2 linked regions of the Cellulophaga algicola DSM 14237 genome follow. The protein of the gene in region 1 interacts with the protein of each later gene in a pairwise test. Links are inferred from orthologs where the notes say so. Each region holds a gene or a part of one and is shown on either strand. Other genes may lie near its edges. The genes, in order: recJ and CELAL_RS16305.

What was found.
Region 2: the proteins of recJ (region 1) and CELAL_RS16305 interact in binary tests that used the Escherichia coli proteins (3 or more experiments, as listed by UniProt). The link is inferred for Cellulophaga algicola DSM 14237 from one-to-one orthologs.

What each region holds. Positions count from the first base shown.
Region 1 is NC_014934.1:1,521,648-1,530,994, reverse strand. Bases 847-3,689 are described here. They hold recJ (single-stranded-DNA-specific exonuclease RecJ), read left to right. Parts: upstream 847-1,345; coding sequence 1,346-3,034; downstream 3,035-3,689. Other genes in these bases: CELAL_RS06505 (immunity 49 family protein), read left to right, coding at 3,076-3,689; CELAL_RS06515 (four helix bundle protein), read left to right, coding at 946-1,302; CELAL_RS06520 (OsmC family protein), read left to right, coding at 847-878. Also shown: CELAL_RS06525 (carboxymuconolactone decarboxylase family protein), read right to left, coding at 1-380; more of CELAL_RS06520, read left to right, coding at 450-846; more of CELAL_RS06505, read left to right, coding at 3,690-3,966; CELAL_RS06500 (MFS transporter), read left to right, coding at 4,051-5,310; CELAL_RS06495 (UDP-2,3-diacylglucosamine diphosphatase), read right to left, coding at 5,553-6,317; CELAL_RS06490 (6-pyruvoyl trahydropterin synthase family protein), read right to left, coding at 6,365-6,820; CELAL_RS06485 (enoyl-CoA hydratase/isomerase family protein), read right to left, coding at 7,181-7,948; CELAL_RS06480 (MATE family efflux transporter), read right to left, coding at 8,001-9,332; CELAL_RS06475 (GNAT family N-acetyltransferase), read right to left, coding at 9,345-9,347. UniProt on the Escherichia coli protein: Single-stranded-DNA-specific exonuclease.
Region 2 is NC_014934.1:3,742,323-3,751,794, forward strand. Bases 3,529-6,496 are described here. They hold CELAL_RS16305 (DNA topoisomerase 3), read left to right. Parts: upstream 3,529-3,835; coding sequence 3,836-6,157; downstream 6,158-6,496. Other genes in these bases: CELAL_RS16310 (TPM domain-containing protein), read right to left, coding at 6,335-6,496. Outside these bases: CELAL_RS16290 (hypothetical protein), read right to left, coding at 1-314; CELAL_RS21615 (DUF6630 family protein), read right to left, coding at 552-1,565; CELAL_RS21620 (SH3 domain-containing protein), read right to left, coding at 2,331-3,371; more of CELAL_RS16310, read right to left, coding at 6,497-6,883; CELAL_RS16315 (hypothetical protein), read right to left, coding at 6,913-7,554; CELAL_RS16320 (IS1595-like element ISCal1 family transposase), read right to left, coding at 7,654-8,547; CELAL_RS16325 (hypothetical protein), read right to left, coding at 8,597-8,944; CELAL_RS16330 (cyclic nucleotide-binding domain-containing protein), read left to right, coding at 9,290-9,472.

The sequences.
Region 1 (9,347 bases):
TGTGATGCTTGTAATGAAAAATCTAGTGCAGCACGTTCAGCTTCGGAAAAAGCAGCATGCGTTCTGTATTCCCAAATATTATCTAATTGCTCCTGTTCTGCTCCGTAGCGTTCTGCGGCTCTGATGGCATGCGCTTGGCAGTAACGGCATCCTGTAGCATTACTACTTACCCAAGCAATCATACGTTTTAAGGCAGAAGTAACGCTACCTTCATTAGCCATAACGGCTTTGTTTAAATTGATAAATGCTTTAGAAATTGCAGGTCTATGCTGCATAGTTAATACAGAGTTTGGACAGAAACCCAAGGTTTCATTAAAGAATTCTGCTAATTCTTTGGTTTCTTTATCGTGATTCGGATCTAAAGGTTGTACTAAGGCCATATCGTTCTTTGTTTATATTCTTTTATCGTATTTTTGAGTAATCAAATCCCTTACAAGAAACGAAAAATTATGAGCACAACAAATCATATATCAACCAAATGGTTGGGCAACATGACCTTTGAAAGTAATAATCCTTCAGGAAATAGTTTAAAAATAGATATTGCTAAAGAAGATGGTGGTGATGGTAATGGGTACAGACCTAAGGCGTTGATGCTTTCTTCTCTTGCAGGATGCTCAGGATTGGATGTAGCCGCATTGATAAAAAAAATGAAATTAGACGTAGAAGAATTTCATATTGAAACCATCGCTAATTTGACGGATGAGCACCCAAAATTTTATGATAAAGTTGTGGTAGAATATCACTTTCACGGCGCTAATCTTAAAGAAGATAAGCTGCAAAGAGCGGTAGATTTATCCGTAGAAAAATACTGTGGTGTTATGGAAATGTTTCGTCAGTTTGCTGAGGTAGAAATCAACACGTTTTTTCATAATAAATAAGGGTATTCAAGTATCAAGTTCAATATCAAGGCTGAAGACTAAAGCTTAAATTTGTTTTTTAAAGGATATGGAAAATAAAAAATATGATTTAGAGGATAGACTGGTGGCTTTTGCGGGAGATATTATTTTATTCTGCAAAGACTTGCCAAATGATATGACTGGAGAGTATTATGGGAATCAATTACTGAGGTCTGCAGGTAGTTCTGCTCTTAATTTTGGAGAAGCTCAGGGAGCTAGTTCGGTTAAAGATTATATTCATAAGGCAAGTATTTGTTTAAAAGAATTGAAAGAGTCTAGAGTGAACCTAAAGATTTTGAATAAGGCTTTTTATGGTGATGAAAGTATACGTTTGAATCTATTAGAAGAAGTAGAACAACTAATAAAAATTATTGCAACAATTATTAAAAATAAGAAAAATCAGTGACTTTAAGTTTTTTGAACTTGAACTTGATACTTGAACTTGATATATGCGCTGGACGATAAAAGCCAAACCCGAAGAAGAAAAGATAAAGGAACTTGCCAGTGCTTTAAATGTAGAAGATCTAGTAGCGCAATTATTACTTCAGCGAGGTATTTCTACTTTTGAAGAAGCAAAACTGTTTTTCAGACCTCAGTTATCAGACCTACATGATCCTTTTTTGATGAAGGATATGGATATTGCGGTAGCACGTATAGAAACTGCAATTAATGAAGGCGAGAATATTTTGGTTTTTGGCGATTATGATGTAGATGGCACTACGGCAGTAGCTTTAATGTCGTCCTATTTATTGTCTTTCTATCCCAATGTGGCCACCTATATTCCAGATAGATATGCAGAAGGTTATGGCGTGTCTTATAAAGGAATTGATTTTGCCGAGGATAATAACTTCTCTTTAATTATAGCTTTAGATTGCGGAGTAAAAGCAGTAGATAAAGTTGCCTATGCCAAAGAAAAAGGTGTAGATTTTATTATTTGCGATCACCATAGACCTGGTGCTACCTTACCAGATGCCATAGCTATTTTAGACCCTAAAAGAAGCGATTGTACCTATCCGTATGATGAACTTTGTGGTTGTGGTGTAGGTTTTAAACTGATACAAGCTTTAGGCTCCAGACAAGGAGAAACTATTGAAGATTTAATTCCGTATTTAGACTTAGTCGCTACGGCTATTGGCGCAGATATTGTGCCTATTACGGGAGAGAATAGAGTATTGGCCTATTATGGCTTAAAAGTAATCAACTCAGACCCTAGAGCTGGTTTCAAGGCCATCATCAATCAGATAAAAAAAACGATCTTAACCATTACCGATGTTGTTTTTGTCATTGCCCCACGTATTAATGCGGCAGGCAGAATGGTACATGGCCAGCATGCCGTAAATTTATTAACGGAAACTAATCAAGCACAGGCTGAAAAGTTTGCAGGCGAGATAGAAAAATATAACAGTGATCGTAGAGGTTTAGATCAAGAAATAACCAAAGAAGCACTCACTCAGATTATTGAGAATGAGGAGGAAGAGGGCTTTACCTCGGTAGTGTATAAAGAAACATGGCACAAAGGCGTTATAGGTATTGTAGCCTCTAGACTTACGGAAACCTATTACCGGCCAACCTTAGTATTTACGAAGAGTGGCGATAAATTAGCGGCTTCCGCACGTTCCGTAAAAGGTTTTGATGTGTATAATGCTTTAGAGGGCTGTGCGGATTATATAGAACAGTTTGGGGGGCACAAATATGCGGCGGGACTGACTTTATTGGAAGAACAATACCAAAATTTTAAACATCAATTTGAAAAAGTAGTTTCAGAAACCATAGACCCTAATTTATTAATTCCTGAAATTGCTGTTGACTTACGTATTGAAATTAAAGATATTACGCCTAAACTAATGCGTATTATAAACCAGTTTGAACCTTTTGGTCCTGAGAATATGACGCCTGTGTTTATGGCAGAAAATATTCAAGACTCTGGGTATGCAAAGGGCGTAGGTGAAGAAGGGAAACATTTGAAATTTGCAGTTACCCAAAATGGCTATGGCCCTATTGGGGGAATTGGTTTTAGTTTAGGGGATAAATTACCATTGCTAACAGGTAGGAAACCCTTTAGTGCTGTTTTTTCTATTGATGAGAATGAATGGCAAGGCAATGTGAGCTTGCAATTGAAATTGAGGGATATAAAGTAGCTTAATTTAAGGTGTCCTGCACTCCTGACAATTTGATATTTATGGAAATTAACAAAACTATTACTCCCATGGAGGAGTCTGATCGATATTTAAATAAATATATTAATGCCTTAGAAAATACCACATTTGAAGTTTTTGAAAATGATGTTACCAAAAAATCATTGAATGGATATGCATTTTCCTTAATTCGTGAATTATCCAAGTACACCACATGCCCAAACCAAGACAGAGCCTTGCAGACGAAAGCATTGCATTATTTCAAAATTTTAGCAAAAGCCTTTTATCATTTAGCATATTCTGTAGGTGCAGAGGTAACCGTACAATTTAGAGACAAACCTGTGCAGCATATAGGTGTTGCCTACAAAAGCAATATGGGCTTTGCTGATTGGTTGAACACCTATAGTATATTTAGAGTACTACGGGACCAAGCAGGTTTAAATGTATTGGAGGGTATTACAGATAGTGCTATGGATAGGGCAGAAACAAGTTGGGATACTTTAGATAAAAACATGCTTCATTTTCTTTCTAGTTTACATACTAACCCCAAAACAAGGGAGAAGTTGTTAATAGATGCTATTAAATCTACCCACCCAGATTCTGGAGATTATTTACAAGAAGGTTTTGCTATAGAATTTGTAACCTATTTATACGAGCCTTTACTGTTTGTATATGAAGCGCTTTTACGAAATAATGAAGAAGATTTTAATGCACAATTAATAGAAGCACTTACCAGACACAAAACCTATTACGACACACAAAAAAATAAGCGCTGTAACGACTCAAATGGTTGGATAAGTTGGCGTCTATTAGGTGCTGCAGCTTTAGCATACGATAAGGGTATAAAAATTAATGTAAAAAGTGATTATATACCAGAGTGGCTGTATAAAGGAGAGTTTGATACTGCTACGCTTCCGAAATATATGGTAAGCTAAAAAGAATGCACTTTTTAAAATATAGCTGTTCAAGAGAAAAATCTCTTTCTTACCTTTGCAGCTTACTTTTTTTAATGCTTCCTTATGGATCCGTATGCTGCTTTACGCTATAAAGAGTTCAATATATTTTTGATGGTGCGTTTTGCTATGGTTTTTGCCTGGTCTATGCAATTTATTGTAATAGAATGGCAGGTGTATACCTTAACTAAAGATCCGTTATCCTTAGGGATTATAGGTTTAATGGAAGTTATTCCGGCGGTTTCTATGGCACTTTTTGCAGGACATATTGTAGACCAGAAAGAAAAACGAAACCTTTTGATGTGGTGTATTCTTGGGTTTTCTGTGATTAGTTTTGGGCTGTTTATCATCAGTATTCCTTCTGTTGTTTCAGACTTAGCGACTAGAACTATTTTATATACCATATATGCTTTAGTTTTTTTAGGCGGAATTGTCCGTTCTTTTATTGGCCCCACTATTTTTTCATTAATCGCCTTAATTGTTCCTAAAAAAATATACCCTAACGCTGCAACATGGAGCAGTTCTACGTGGCAAATGGGTGCTGTTTTAGGTCCGGCTTTGGCAGGATTCTCTATAAGTTATATTGGTGTGCATTGGTCCATGTGCTTAATCTTTGCTTTTTCTATACTTGCATTAATTGCACTTTTTAAAATAGAGCGCAAGCCTATTTTAAATCCGAAAATAGGGGAGCCTATATTTGAAAGCTTAGGAGAAGGCTTAAAATTTGTGTTTAGTAACAAGGCCATTTTAGGAGCACTTACGCTAGATATGATTGCCGTTTTATTTGGGGGTGCTGTGGCACTATTGTCAGTCTTTGCGCAAGACATTTTGCACGTAGGAGCAGAGGGTTTCGGAATTTTAAGAGCGGCTCCTGCAGTGGGTGCAGCAATTACCATGTTGGGCTCTACCCGATTTCCTATTCATAAAAATGCAGGTAAAAAATTACTCTTGGCGGTATTCGGATTTGGATTGTGTATGATTGTTTTTGGATGGTCTACCTATTTTTGGGTATCTGTGGCTGCGTTATTTTTAAGTGGGGCGCTAGACGGAATCTCTATGGTGGTACGCCAGACTATCTTACAATTAAAAACACCAGATCATATGCGAGGCCGTGTAGCCTCTGTAAATTCTATTTTTGTGGGTTCTTCTAATGAATTAGGTGCTTTTGAAAGCGGAGTAACCGCAAAATTAATGGGTACGGCTACAGCAGTAATTTTTGGAGGTATTATGACGATAACTACGGTAGGGATTACATCTTTAGTTTTTCCTAAATTCAGAAAGCTAGACCTTCAGAAAGATGTTGAAGAGCATGAGGCAGAAGATTAATTACTTTAATTTTTGAATACAAAAAAAGCCCAATGAAGGGCCTTTTTGTCTGTAGGTAATTTAAGATTCGGGGGGACACTTATTTATTAGTAGGTTGATTTTTTATTTTTAGTCAATAACTAAAGATTAATTACACTGTAAAGATAGGAGGGTAGTTCCCTTTTTTATAATTTATGTTGTGAAGTGTCTTAAAACAGTTGTAAGAAAAGACTTACAACGTGTTTAGAAGGAAATAAAGTGATTTATTTTAAAATAGTATACTCTTTTAGGTTCATTTTTTCACCATCAAAAACGCCGTAGGTATAATAACTAATCCAATCTCCAGTATTAATATATTTAGATTTTTCACTTAAGGTGATATCTAAAGGCAAGTGTCTGTGGCCAAAAACAAAGTAATCATAATGGTCTTTCTCTAGCTTGCGTTTTGCATATTGTACGAGCCACTCGTTATCTTCGCCTAAAAATTGAGCATCGTCATCACCAGAGATTAGCTTATTTTTTACGGAAAGGTATTGTGCTAACCGAACGCCTAAATCAGGATGCAACCATCTAAAAAGCCATTTAGAAAACGGATTCGTAAATACTTTTTTCATTCGTTTGTATCCTTTATCACCAGGACCTAAACCATCACCATGGCCTATAAAGAATGATGTATCATTAAATGTAAATTGTTGGGGTGAATGAAAAACAGGAATACCTAGTTCTTCTTCAAAATAACCATTCATCCAAAGATCATGATTTCCTACAAAGTAATAGATTGGAATTCCAGAGTCCGCAATTTCTGCTAATTTTCCTAATGTTCTAGTGAAGCCTTTTGGAACTACGGTTTTATATTCCATCCAAAAATCAAACATATCGCCTAATAAAAAGATAGCCGCTGCATCTGTTTTAATTTCATCCAACCAAGCCACAAATTTTTTCTCTCTTGGATAACTGTGTTCCATAGTAGGAGCACCCAGGTGATTATCACTAGCGAAGTATACTTTCTTACCTTCTGGAACTTCTATAAATTGCATTCTTGGAGTCTATTAAATTAATCCTTCCCTTTGGGGAGTTAGAGGGGATTATCACTAGCATACCACTCCGCAAAAGAGGTATCTGTTTCTTGTAGTCTTAACGAATGTAATTGGATGTTTTCTGGTAGTCTTGATTTGATCCGTGCAGAAAAATCTATCACCATATTCTCACTAGTAGGTTGGTAATCTGCTAAAATTACCATGTGACCACGGTCCGTAAGCTCTTTGGCTAATTCTACGTGAGGTGTATTTTTATTAAATACAGTTGCATGGTCAAACTGGTCTACGATTTCTTCTTTGACAATCTTTTTAAGATCACTAAAGTCTATCACCATACCTAATTTTACATGCGTAGTATCCGTAATAGGCCTACCAATTACCGTAACAGAAAGTTTATAACTATGGCCGTGTACGTTTCTACATTTACCATCATAACCATAAAGGGCGTGACCGGTTTCAAAATTAAATTGCTTGGTGATTCTGATATTACTCATAAAAATAGCTTAAACAAAATGTTTAAATAAGCTGCAAAAGTATCGATTTATATGGAGTAATTTTTAAAATCCCCTTTAAAATCACGAATCTTAGCTAAAAGCTATTGGGCTCAAAATTAACGGTAGATATTTTTGAGGTATTCTTTAAAGACTGTAGACGAATGTAGGTTTTAGCTAGCAGCTACCCTATAGCATGTTTATTTCCTTTTATATTTTTTATTGTTTCTGTATTTGTTGAAAAAATAGATAGCACCAACGATCAATAATAATAGAGCAAAAAAAGTGCTGCCCGTTAAAAACTTAAGTATTTCCATGATAATTATTATAATAAAAAAGTAAAACGATAAAATTTTAGACTTATTACTTTTTAAATTTTTCTAACGTATTTTTTGTGAATTCAGACAAGGCTAATTTTCCTGTAATTGCAGCTCTTTCAGGCAATAGTACATCCCAATGGTCTGTATTTTTCCACAGTACTTTTTTCCAATCTTCCAAGGCTTGCGGATTGTATTGCGATAGACTATTTGTATAAAAATCTAACTCCTTGTCTAACTCAGAAATAGATTCATAAACCTTAGCGAATAGTCCTTTCTCTTTAGCCCAATAGGCAGTTTTCCATTCTGTGGGGTTCAATGAAAGCTCAGACAAAGCAGCGGTACCTATCTTCCGTTCTACAGCAGGAGCAATAACAAAGGGAGCAATACCGATGGTAAGTTCAGATAAACGAATAGAAGCACTTTCTGTAGCATAAACCATATCACAGGCAGCAGCTAAACCAACGCCACCACCTACGGTTTTACCTTGTACACGCCCAACAATGACTTTGCTGCACGTACGCATGGCATTAATAACGTTTGCAAAGCCATTAAAAAAAATGGTGCCCTCTTCTAAACTAGATACAGCAACCAACTCATCAAAAGAAGCACCCGCACAAAATGCACGATCGCCTTCCGATTTTAGAATGATGACATTGACATTCTCATCGCCAGAAAGTTTAGTAAACTCTTTAGCCAAACGATCTAATAACTCACTCACAAAGGAGTTGCTTGCAGGGTGACCAAATTCTAGGGTAGCCACCTTGTTTTCTATTTTCGTAAAAAGACTTCCGTTAGGTCTTGAAGTAGCCATAAATTATAATTTGTATCAAAAGTACTTAAAAAATAAGAGAGCTTATGGCTTATCACCTAGTTCTAAGTGGCATAAATTTTCTTTTAAACTCGATAACCAAGGCACCACCGCGTATGAACATCCAGATGGTAAATGCAATCCAAATACCCTGAAGTTCTAAACCAAAATACTTCCCGATAAATAAAGCGGGTATAAAACCTAAAAAGGTGGCAGCTAATAAGGTATTTCTTAAATATTTCATTTCACCTAAGCCTTTAAATAGTCCATCAAATATAAATGCGATGCTATTTATAGGCTGCCCTAGAATTACAATAAAAAAGATGCCATAAAAAGCGTTTAGTACCGGAATGTCATTAGAGAAAAAGGTACCTATGGACGTATAAAAAATAAAACCTAAGGTCATCAAAAATAGACTGACAAGTACGCCATATATCATAATTTTTTTTGCCAGTAAAAAGAGTCCGTCATAGTCTTTCCTCCCCAGTAATTTTCCTCCCATAATATTACCTGCAGCAGCATAGCCATCAATAAAAAAAGCAGAGAAAAGCCATAGATTTATAGCAATAGTATGCGCACCAATATAGTTATCGCCAAGTGCTGTTGCCTCTCTAACAGCTAATATTAGTGCAATGTTAAGTGCTAAGGCTCTTACAAATAAGTTTAAACTCATGATGATGAGTCGGCCTAACTCAGGATGAAAGGGGAGCTGTGGTTTCAAGCTAATATTTGTCTTCGTTAGTAGTAATATAAATGCCAGTACTGCCATAACACCTTGTGCAATTAAACTTGCCCAAGCGGCACCTTCTAAATACATAGGCTCCAAAACGTCTGTAATTCCGTAGACAAAAATATAGTCAAGAAATACATTTAGAACTGCACCAACAATTGCAATGAGCATGGGGTAAAATGTATTTTGTAATCCTCTGAAAATACCCATTACTGCAAAGGTAAAAAGGGTTAGAGGAAAGCCCCAAACTCTAATGGAATAGTAAGAAATACAGTACTCTAAAATTTTCCCAGTAGCATTTAAGAATCTAAAAATATCGTCTACAATAAAGATAGTTGATAGTAAAATTAGAATACTAAGTCCAATATTTAAATAAATGGCTTGTGCAGGTAATGATTTTATTTCTTCTTTTTTTCCGGCCCCTACATACTGTGAAATTATGGCAGAAATGGCACTCCGCGTTTGCCCTAAAATCCAGATCAGCATAGATAAAAAAGAACCTACAATACCTGCAGCAGCCAAAGATTCTATGCCATCTACGTCAATATTACCAACAATAGCAGTATCTGTAATAGAAAGTAAGGGTTCTGCAATACCTGCGATAGTAGCAGGGATTGCCAGTTTATTTATAGCTTTAAAAGTGATGGTGTTCTTCAAGTAAAAAGTAATTTA
Region 2 (9,472 bases), 2.2 Mb from region 1 along the record:
GTCAGCGTATAAATAATTTTTTTAGCTCCTTCATCATCTGAATAGTCGTATTTAATTCTATTCTGAAAATATGTAAATTCTCCGATTAAGTCGTTAGATTGCTTTCTCAATATAAGTTGGTAGTTATTTTCTAAAAACGCTGTGTAGCTTATAGATTTGTCTTTTTGGTAAATAGATGATAAAAAATTGTATCCAATTATTTCACTTCCATCTTTAAATTCAATTGAGAATTTAATTTGATGACCATTATATTCTGCAAATGCACTAAATGGTAAAAAGAGAATGAAAAATATAAGGCTTTTAATCTTACTCACAATGTTTGTTTTAAATGTTTGTTAGCGGTTCACATATGCTTAGGCGTGATTGTTACGCACTAAACTAACAAAAGGAAACCAAACCTAAGAGAAATTCGTAGGATTATTCTAGTAGTAACTAAATAGGATGGAATTAAAAAAAATACTATAAAAAAGCTTACACAGAAGTTTAAGCCTAGACTACAAGTGTATAAATTTAATAAAGAAAAAAGTCTTTTTCACCTTAGTTCTTTTTTATCATGCGTTCGTTTTTGATCTATTACCTATATATAATCTCAGTGTGTCATAAATAAAATAAATAGATAAATAATAGAATAAAAAGTTGATAATTGCTATGAAAATAACGATAAATGATAATCCTTCTTTCAAAAAACCAGTATAAACTACAAATGTAAATGCAGGGCATAAAATTAAGATGACAAGGGAAAAAATAAATTTTATGCTATTAAATTTATACTTTATAATAAAGGGGTATCTTGGTTTTAGTAATCTTCTATCCGTCTGTGTATCAAAATAATTATAACCAATAATATCAATTAATTTTTCGATTTTTTCCTTGTCAGAAACTTTGTGAATGACAATAATATATTCATCAGATTCAGTATCTATAAAACCCATTTGATATCCTGCTTGTAGTAAAGGTGTATCATAATCTTCAAATACGTTATCAAAAGAAACCGTCTTCTTTTGATAATTGCTTATACTTGGTAATTCAACAGAGTCTTGAAAATTGTTTTGTAAAGATGTAGTAATTCTCCATTCTAAAGTTTCTACATCCTGGTTCAAGTCAAGCGGCATAATAAAAAAGATATTATGGATATCTAAAAATTCCGTCACATAATTTAAAGTTGACATGTAATCTTCTTTATCACTTGAGAAGTCTTTTAGTTTTTCTAAGAAAGGGATTATTTTTCCCTGAATTTCAGCGGAACAACATAATTTGGTCAAACTAATATAGGCCTGCTTTTCTTTTATATTTAATTCAGGAAGTGCTGAAATATAATCTTCTTCATTAAAAGAGTTATTTTCTTCAAATGAATAAATTTTTTCCTTTTTTTTGATTGTGAACCAGGATTTACCTGTAAAATCTTTTTTAGACCAAACAAATAATATTAATGTTAAAATAGCCCATATTTCTGATAGAAAAGCCCAAATTCCTAGTTTTGTAAACTGAAATACTACTATTTGATAAATACTGATGAAGAATAATACAATCAATATTAAGTAATAAATTATTATTTTTCTATTCATTTTGTCTCTAAAATTTATTACTTATCCATAGGGTTAAACTTAATAACGCACAACATTTAGTATAACAGGTGTAAGGCAGTAAATAAAGATTTTCTTTTCGATTTATCACTTAGTTAAATATAAATAGTATGGTTTTATTTTTTTGTTGAAAATACCAAATTTTATGTTTGGTGGACTTAATTAGTATGCACCAACTTTCTGTTAGACACTTTAAAATTATTTTTCCATACTGTTTTATAGACCGTGTTATTTATACCCATAAACTATAAAATTATTAGTATCAGTTTAAAAAGGTATATTGTTTTTGATTAAAACATCTTTTAGTTTTTCACTACTATCTATAGTTTTATCTTTTACTAACTTTCCTACATATTCTTTATGTATAGGTATTATTATTATTATTAAATACTCTATGTAAAAAAAAAAGAAGCATATATACTTGGTTAAGCAAGCACATCATTTTAACGCCCAAAGAATATAAAAAAAGTGAGTATATATGCGGCGGTTTTTGAACGAAACCTGTCTATTGGTAGACAGAGGTACTTGAAATACACGTAAAAACGTATAAAAAGTGAAGCAGGAATGGCAGCTTTTCTTGCTGTTCTAAAAAAGAACCCTTATCATTTAAAACGCTCACATTTAAGCATATTAAAAAATCACCTACTGCTTACTTGATCAAAAAATAAACCACCTTGAAAGACGGTTGTTTATGTCTTACTTTTCTAAATTATGGAGTTGTGCAACGCCTACAGGTGTTAGTAATAGTTAATTTTTCATTTCTAAGTTAGTTTTCAGGTAGTCCAATATCTTTCGTTGTTTTTTATCTGTATGCTTTTCTTTGTATGTTTTTATATAAAGGGTGTTATTGTCTTTCCATTTTATTTCCTCTACAGCCCAATCTTCAGAAGTATAACTTTTGAATTCAGTCAAATATTTTTTTGAATTATTTTTATTTAATTCATCTACTTTAATTACTCCAATAAAACATCCTTGAAACTCGTACATAACATTATATTTATATACTAAATAGTTACCCTTAGGAGAAGTTATTGGTTGCTCAACAGCACCGTCTCCAGGAGATATTATATTATATTTATTATTTGAAATGCTATCAATTAAAGTAAGTTCACTAAAACCTAAATAGTCTTGAGTGTAATTAGTTTCTATTGCATAAAATTTGAGTTTTGGATAATAACCTATATATTCACTTCCGCTCCAACTTCCATTTTCTTTATAGTCTTTGTAAACTTTAAATTTAAAATTTTCATTTTTTGTCTTAATAAAAAAGAAAGTATCATTTTTATTTATTTTAGGTAATATGTTTTTTGGGTTGGATTCAATTTTTTCAAATTCATTTTTGGTGATTTTTGAAAATTTTAATTGAGGCAAATTCTCATATATACTCATTTCTCCAACATTAGTATTCGTCTTTGAAGAAGTATTTGAATTTCGGCTTATTTTTTTATTAGACAAATATCCACTAAATATATAAACAGTATCTTGATCTAACTTGACACCAAGCCATTCTCCTTTCTTTAATATATGCTCATCTTTAATTGTTTCAAATATATGGGTGTGTTCAATTAACTCTACTTTTCTACCATATTTAAATTTTCCAATTATTTCTCCATTTGGTTTTTTTCTGTAGTTTAACCCAGATTCAGCTATAACATACTTAAATTCAGAATCTTTTTCTTTGTTTGTGTTTTTATGTAGGATTATTTCCTTTTTTGCAGATGTTTCTTTAGGGTCAGTTTTACAACTGAATAATATAATTAGTATAACAAAATGGATTAGTTTTTTCATAATTAATGTCAACATACAGATATGCGCATGTTCTATTTTTTTGGTAGGCAAGCTTTGTTGCTTATAAAAATAGCAAATATTTTCTATAGTTGTCTGTGGTATTCCGCATTAGTTGTGCGTATTTTAGTTTAATCGGTATATGTATTTTTTGTAAAAAAAAAGATAAAAAATTTTTAGTATTCCAATTCGTTCTCGATACACTTGCTGTTTCGTATCACTACACCGTTAGCATTGGAACGGACATTAAAGTTTCTTTTTCTATCGGTTCTCAATACACTTTTAGTTTTGTTTCACGAGACTCAAACGCCTGGAAATGAAATGGGTACTTCCGTTTTATAGACTACACCAGATGATTTTTTTTTTTTTAATCCATAATACTTCGCTCTAATAAACAGCACCAACCTTATTTCTGCTTGCTATTTGAGTTCGATGATCAATGTATTTTAACTATTTTTGTTGCTGTCATGAAAGTATGTATTGCCGAAAAGCCAAGTGTTGCCCGTGAAATTGCTGCCGTTTTAGGAGCTAATATAAAATGCGATGGCTATTATGAAGGTAATGGCTATGCGGTAACCTATACTTTTGGCCATTTATGTACACTCTTTGAACCCAATGACTACAAACCACATTGGAAAAGCTGGGACCTTAATAACCTTCCCATGTTACCCGATAAGTTTAAAACAAAAGTGGTAGACAACGCAGGGATTCAAAAACAATTTACTATAGTAAAAAAATTATTTGACAAAGCTACTTTGGTTATCAATTGTGGAGATGCTGGGCAAGAGGGAGAATTAATACAACGTTGGGTTATAGATCAAGCAGGATACAAAGGTGAAGTACAGCGCCTATGGATTTCTTCTTTAACTACAGAAGCGATAAAAGAAGGTTTTAAAAAATTACAACCTTCTGCAAAATATGACAATCTATACTACGCAGGATTTTCTAGAGCTATTGGAGATTGGCTTTTAGGAATGAATGCTACGCGTTTATATACCGTTAAACACGGAGGCTATAAGCAAATGTTATCTGTAGGCAGGGTGCAAACACCTACATTAGCAATGATTGTTAACCGCTATAAGGAAATAGAAAGCTTTAAATCTGAACCGTATTGGGAGCTGCAAACCTTATATCGCGATACGCTGTTTAATTGTGAGAAAGGGCGGTTTTTAAAGAAAGAAGAAGGCGAAGCTTTTGCTAAACAAGTTAAAGAAAGCGATTTTGAAATTGTATCCATCACCAAGAAAAAAGGAAAGGAATACGCGCCTAAACTTTTTGACCTTACCGGCTTGCAAGTCTATTGTAATACTAAATTTGGATTTTCGGCAGATGAAACCTTAAAAATGGTTCAGAAGTTATACGAACAAAAAGTGGTTACTTATCCTAGGGTTGATACTACATTTTTACCGAATGATGTGTATCCTAAAGTACCAGGAATTTTGAAAAAACTAACAAAATATCAAAACCTTACGACCGCTGTTTTAGCAGGGAAAATAAAAAAGTCATCTAAAGTATTTAATGATAAAAAAGTAACCGATCACCATGCTATTATTCCAACGGGAGTACAAATGAATTTGCAGCTTAACCAACAAAAGGTGTATGATATTATTACCAAACGTTTTATAGGTGTTTTTTATCCGGATTGTTTGGTAGCCAATACTACCGTAGTAGGAAAAACCGATACGGTAACATTTAAAACTACTGGAAAAAAAATTTTAGAAAAGGGGTGGAGGGTTGTTTTTGAAAATCCGGAAGTAAAAACTACGCCTGAGAAAGGGCTATTACCTTCTTTTGTAAAAGGGGAGAAAGGGCCGCATGAGCCTTCATTTTTAGAAAAAGAAACTAAGCCACCAAATCAATTTACGGAAGCTACCTTATTACGCGCCATGGAAACAGCGGGTAAGCAAGTAGATGATGATGAGATGAGAGAATTGATGAAGGAAAACGGTATCGGCAGACCTTCTACTAGGGCAAACATTATGGAAACCCTATTTAGGCGAAAATATATTGAACGTAATAAAAAACAACTATTACCTACGCAAACAGGGATACAACTTATTGGTACCATAAAAAATAAATTGTTAACCTCTGCCGAGCTTACTGGGTTGTGGGAAAAACAACTGAAGGAGATTGAAAATGGTAATTTTCATGCAGGTGTTTTTATCAATAATATGAAACAAATGATAGACGATTTGGTGTATGAGGTGCGTCTTGAAAAAAGACATATTAAAATTTCTCATGCTGCCGCCAATGTAGCAGCACCAAAACCAAAATTAATAAAAGAAAAGAAAACAGCATTAGTAGATGGGAAACCTTGCCCTAAATGCAAACAAGGAACACTTTTAAAAGGAAAATCGGCCTACGGATGCAGCGAATATAAGGTAGGGTGTACCTTAGTGCTTCCCTTTGTTTTTCAAGGAAAAAAAATATCTGACAAACAATATGCACGTTTATTAGAAAAGGGCTGTACGGTAAACCTTAAAGGTTTTAAAACAACGCATGGCACTACAGAAGGTTTATTGCGTTTTAATGAACAGTTTGAAATGTTGTTAGAAGAAAAGAAGGCTGCCAATAAACCAGCACCAAAAACAAACTCTATACCTGAACCAATTCCTTGTCCTTTATGTAAAAAAGGTACAGTCCTAAAAGGAAAAACAGCATATGGGTGTAGTAACTATCAAAACGGGTGCAAGTTTAGGTATCCTTTTTCTATGCTACGAGAAAAAGCCAAGGGTACTCCCTTGACCAAAGCATTGGTTATAGAGTTACTCAACCAACAGGCTAGTTAGTAATCATCTTCACTAAAAAGTAGCGTATTGAAATGGTCTTATTACCTAATACTTCAGTAGATAAGTAAACAGGAACCATTAGGCTTTACTAAGTGCGCAACCTATAACGTACTGCATTTATACCTATGCCTTCGTTTTAGTAGACACCTATTTTAAGGCCGATTTTGCTTACCGAATTTATTCCCAGTTGGTAATTAATTCATTTAACCCAATTTTAATTCCGTCATAAAAGTTGCCGTTCTTAAATTCAGGTACTATGGTATTCGTAATTATTTCATTACAAATTCTATCCGTTAAAACCTCTCGGGTTCCAGATCCCGTTGCAATTCCTATTTGTCGGCAAGGCTTACATATAATTATTACCATACCATTATTTCTATCTGTACTGCCAACTCCCCAAGCTTGTCCTAAATCTGTTCCGTATTCTTGGATATTATCATAGGGTGTTAAGCGTTCTATAGTAACCACTACAATTTGTCGATTAGTTTCACTTTCATAATCATAAAGTAGTGTATACAATTCCGAACGTTGCGATTCCGTAAAAACTTGTCCGTAGTCATTTATAATTCCAATAGGCTCTGGAAAAGGGGATTTTTCTATTTCTGAAAAATCATATTCAGGAGTAGGATTTCCAGTTTCAGTTTCTTGAGCTGCGGCTTTATATGAAAATACATTTAAAGCTAGAAAAAGGAGTAGTAGTTTAGATGCTATTCTTATGTTCTGCATAAAATACAATGGTTTTTTTAATTAGTTAGTTAGTCGTAATATTCATTGCCATCAATAGCTACATAACCTTCATTATTTTTTTTATCTTTAAATCTAGCTAAATTATATGTAAAAGGGTTTATTTCTATATATTTAGTAGGCGTTATATTGTAATATCCATACAATCCGTTTCTCATTGTTTTTATGGGCCTTTTGGTAACGTCTATGGTATCAAAATATGCTATTCCAAATTCTTCAGACAGAATTCCAAAATAGTCCCCAAAATCTATGATAACATAGTCTTCTTTTGGGGCATTATCGTTGAAAGCTATTTTGCGTTTGTTATTTAAAAAATGAATATTCTTGATATTTTTTTTCTTTACAGAATCAATACTTTTGTACGTAGTAAAGTTATAGCTTGTAAACCCTACCGCTTTTTTTAAAATATAGTATTTTTCAGTTTCTTCAATTTTAAGGCCATAGGTTGTTACATTGCCACAATATTCATTGCTTATCATTTCCGCAGTAGGAGCATGCTCAAGTTTATTTAGTGCTGCATCATAATATGCAATGGCGGGAGTATTATTTAATACTTGAAAACCATTATTTATCTGAGCGATATACGTAATATCTCGTAATACGATATCTCCAGCTTCATTTCTAACAATCAATTCATTAATCTCTTTATTCACCTTGTAAGTAATTCCTTCAATAAAAAAATCCCAAGAGTTTTTTACAGGAAAGGAACTATAATAATGGTCTAACGCTTTAATATTTATAGAGGTCAGTAGTTAATTACTTATTAATTCAGCTTGATTGATTTTATCATTATTGACCATTTTAACAATAAGATTATTGAATATTGTAGCTTTACTTTGAGATCTGTTTATTCTAAAACAAAATTCATTGAAATATCTATTTAAATTATTGTCACTAACCCAAGAATAAGTTGTTCTTATCCAAGATTTAACCTGATGTATCATTGTATGAAGCGCTTTAAAATTTAACCCTCCATTACTTTCTATTTGTGTGATGTCGTAAGCCTTTGCAATAGGACTATAGCCTCTCCATTTATCTGTAGTAATCTTTGCGTTTCGGCTGATATGGTTGACAAAAATATATTGTAAGGATTGTGCTGAAAAATCATCTATTTTCATAGCATACATTCTTTTTACCTTTCCATCTTCTGTAAGCTGAACAGCTGTAACCGCCTTCTTTTTCTTAGCATTGTAGCTTCTGCCAACTTTTGTTTCTTCTCTGCCCCCTAAAACAAATTCATCTACATGAACAACTCCGTCCATAGGATTATTCCCACTCGAAGACATAGCTTCTCTGACCTTAAGCATAAAAAGTCTAGCTGTTTTTTCTGTTACTCCGTAACGTACTCCCATATAACTTGCAGATAAGCTTTTCGTGCTTGTAGCCATCTCAAAACAAATAAAAAATGCTTTGCGAACACCAAACTTTACCTTGTGAAATAATGTATCTGCTGTTGCGGATTCTGTATGTCTACAAATATTACATTGCCTAGAGAAATCAGCACGTGTTTGACAGGCTATATGATTGCATCTAGAACATTTAAAAGGGGTTTTAGACTTAATATTTGCTAAATATTCTTTGCAATCATTGTCCGTTTTGAAGCAATCAGAGAACTCTAGAAGATTTTGACCCTTGAAAATATCCATAATTTAATATATTTACTGAGTATCAAGATACGAAGTTAGCTACTGACCTCTAAATATTTATATGTCTAGGTAAGTCTATAGCTTCTCTAGCTTTCATTGATACTTCATCTTCACTCCAATAAAAATCGCCGTCTACATATGAAATCATGTCAATAGAAGAAGAACTAACTTCGCTATTTTCTAATTCGTCATACAAATGTATTTTTCCGCCAGCATCTCCAAACCGTGTGAATGGTAAATTAAAATTAAAATATTTGTTCCTAGAGGCATAGATACTATATTGACCATCAGGACTTCGGCTTCTGTAATATTCTCCCTCTGTAATAGTACTCAACCAGTATAGTACAATCCCTAAACAGACAAGAATTCCTAATATAACTTTATACATATTTTTCATGTTGTATGGTTCTAAGCCTTTAGTATAAAAATAGTTGTATTTAAGCATCTAATTTAGTGAATACTGATCAAATAGAAAATTTGCGATAATTTATGATCATAGGAGGGAAGTACAGTTTCTTTTTTAGGCTACTATTCCATTCTTTTTTCAAGATACTTAAAGGACAAATAATGCTTACAATTTTTTAGAGCATTTAATAATTCAGGAAAATCGTTGTCAGATATTATGGATTTTTATAAAATAACTATGGGGAAATGATATTTCAATTTAAATAAATAGAATACATCTTTTCTTAGGAATACTTTAATAACTTACGATATAGTACGAACTTAAAACCATCGTTTTTTGAAAGAAGAAATTAGTATTTCGCAACTGCAAGAAAAATTTCCTAATGGAACAATTCAAACTTATGAAAAAGGGCACACCATATGTTTTATTCATAAGAAGGTAAGAACGTTTAGGTGGCTTTTAGAAGGCAGCATAGCCTACTATATTTCTATAGACAACCCTGATAAAGATATATTAGTG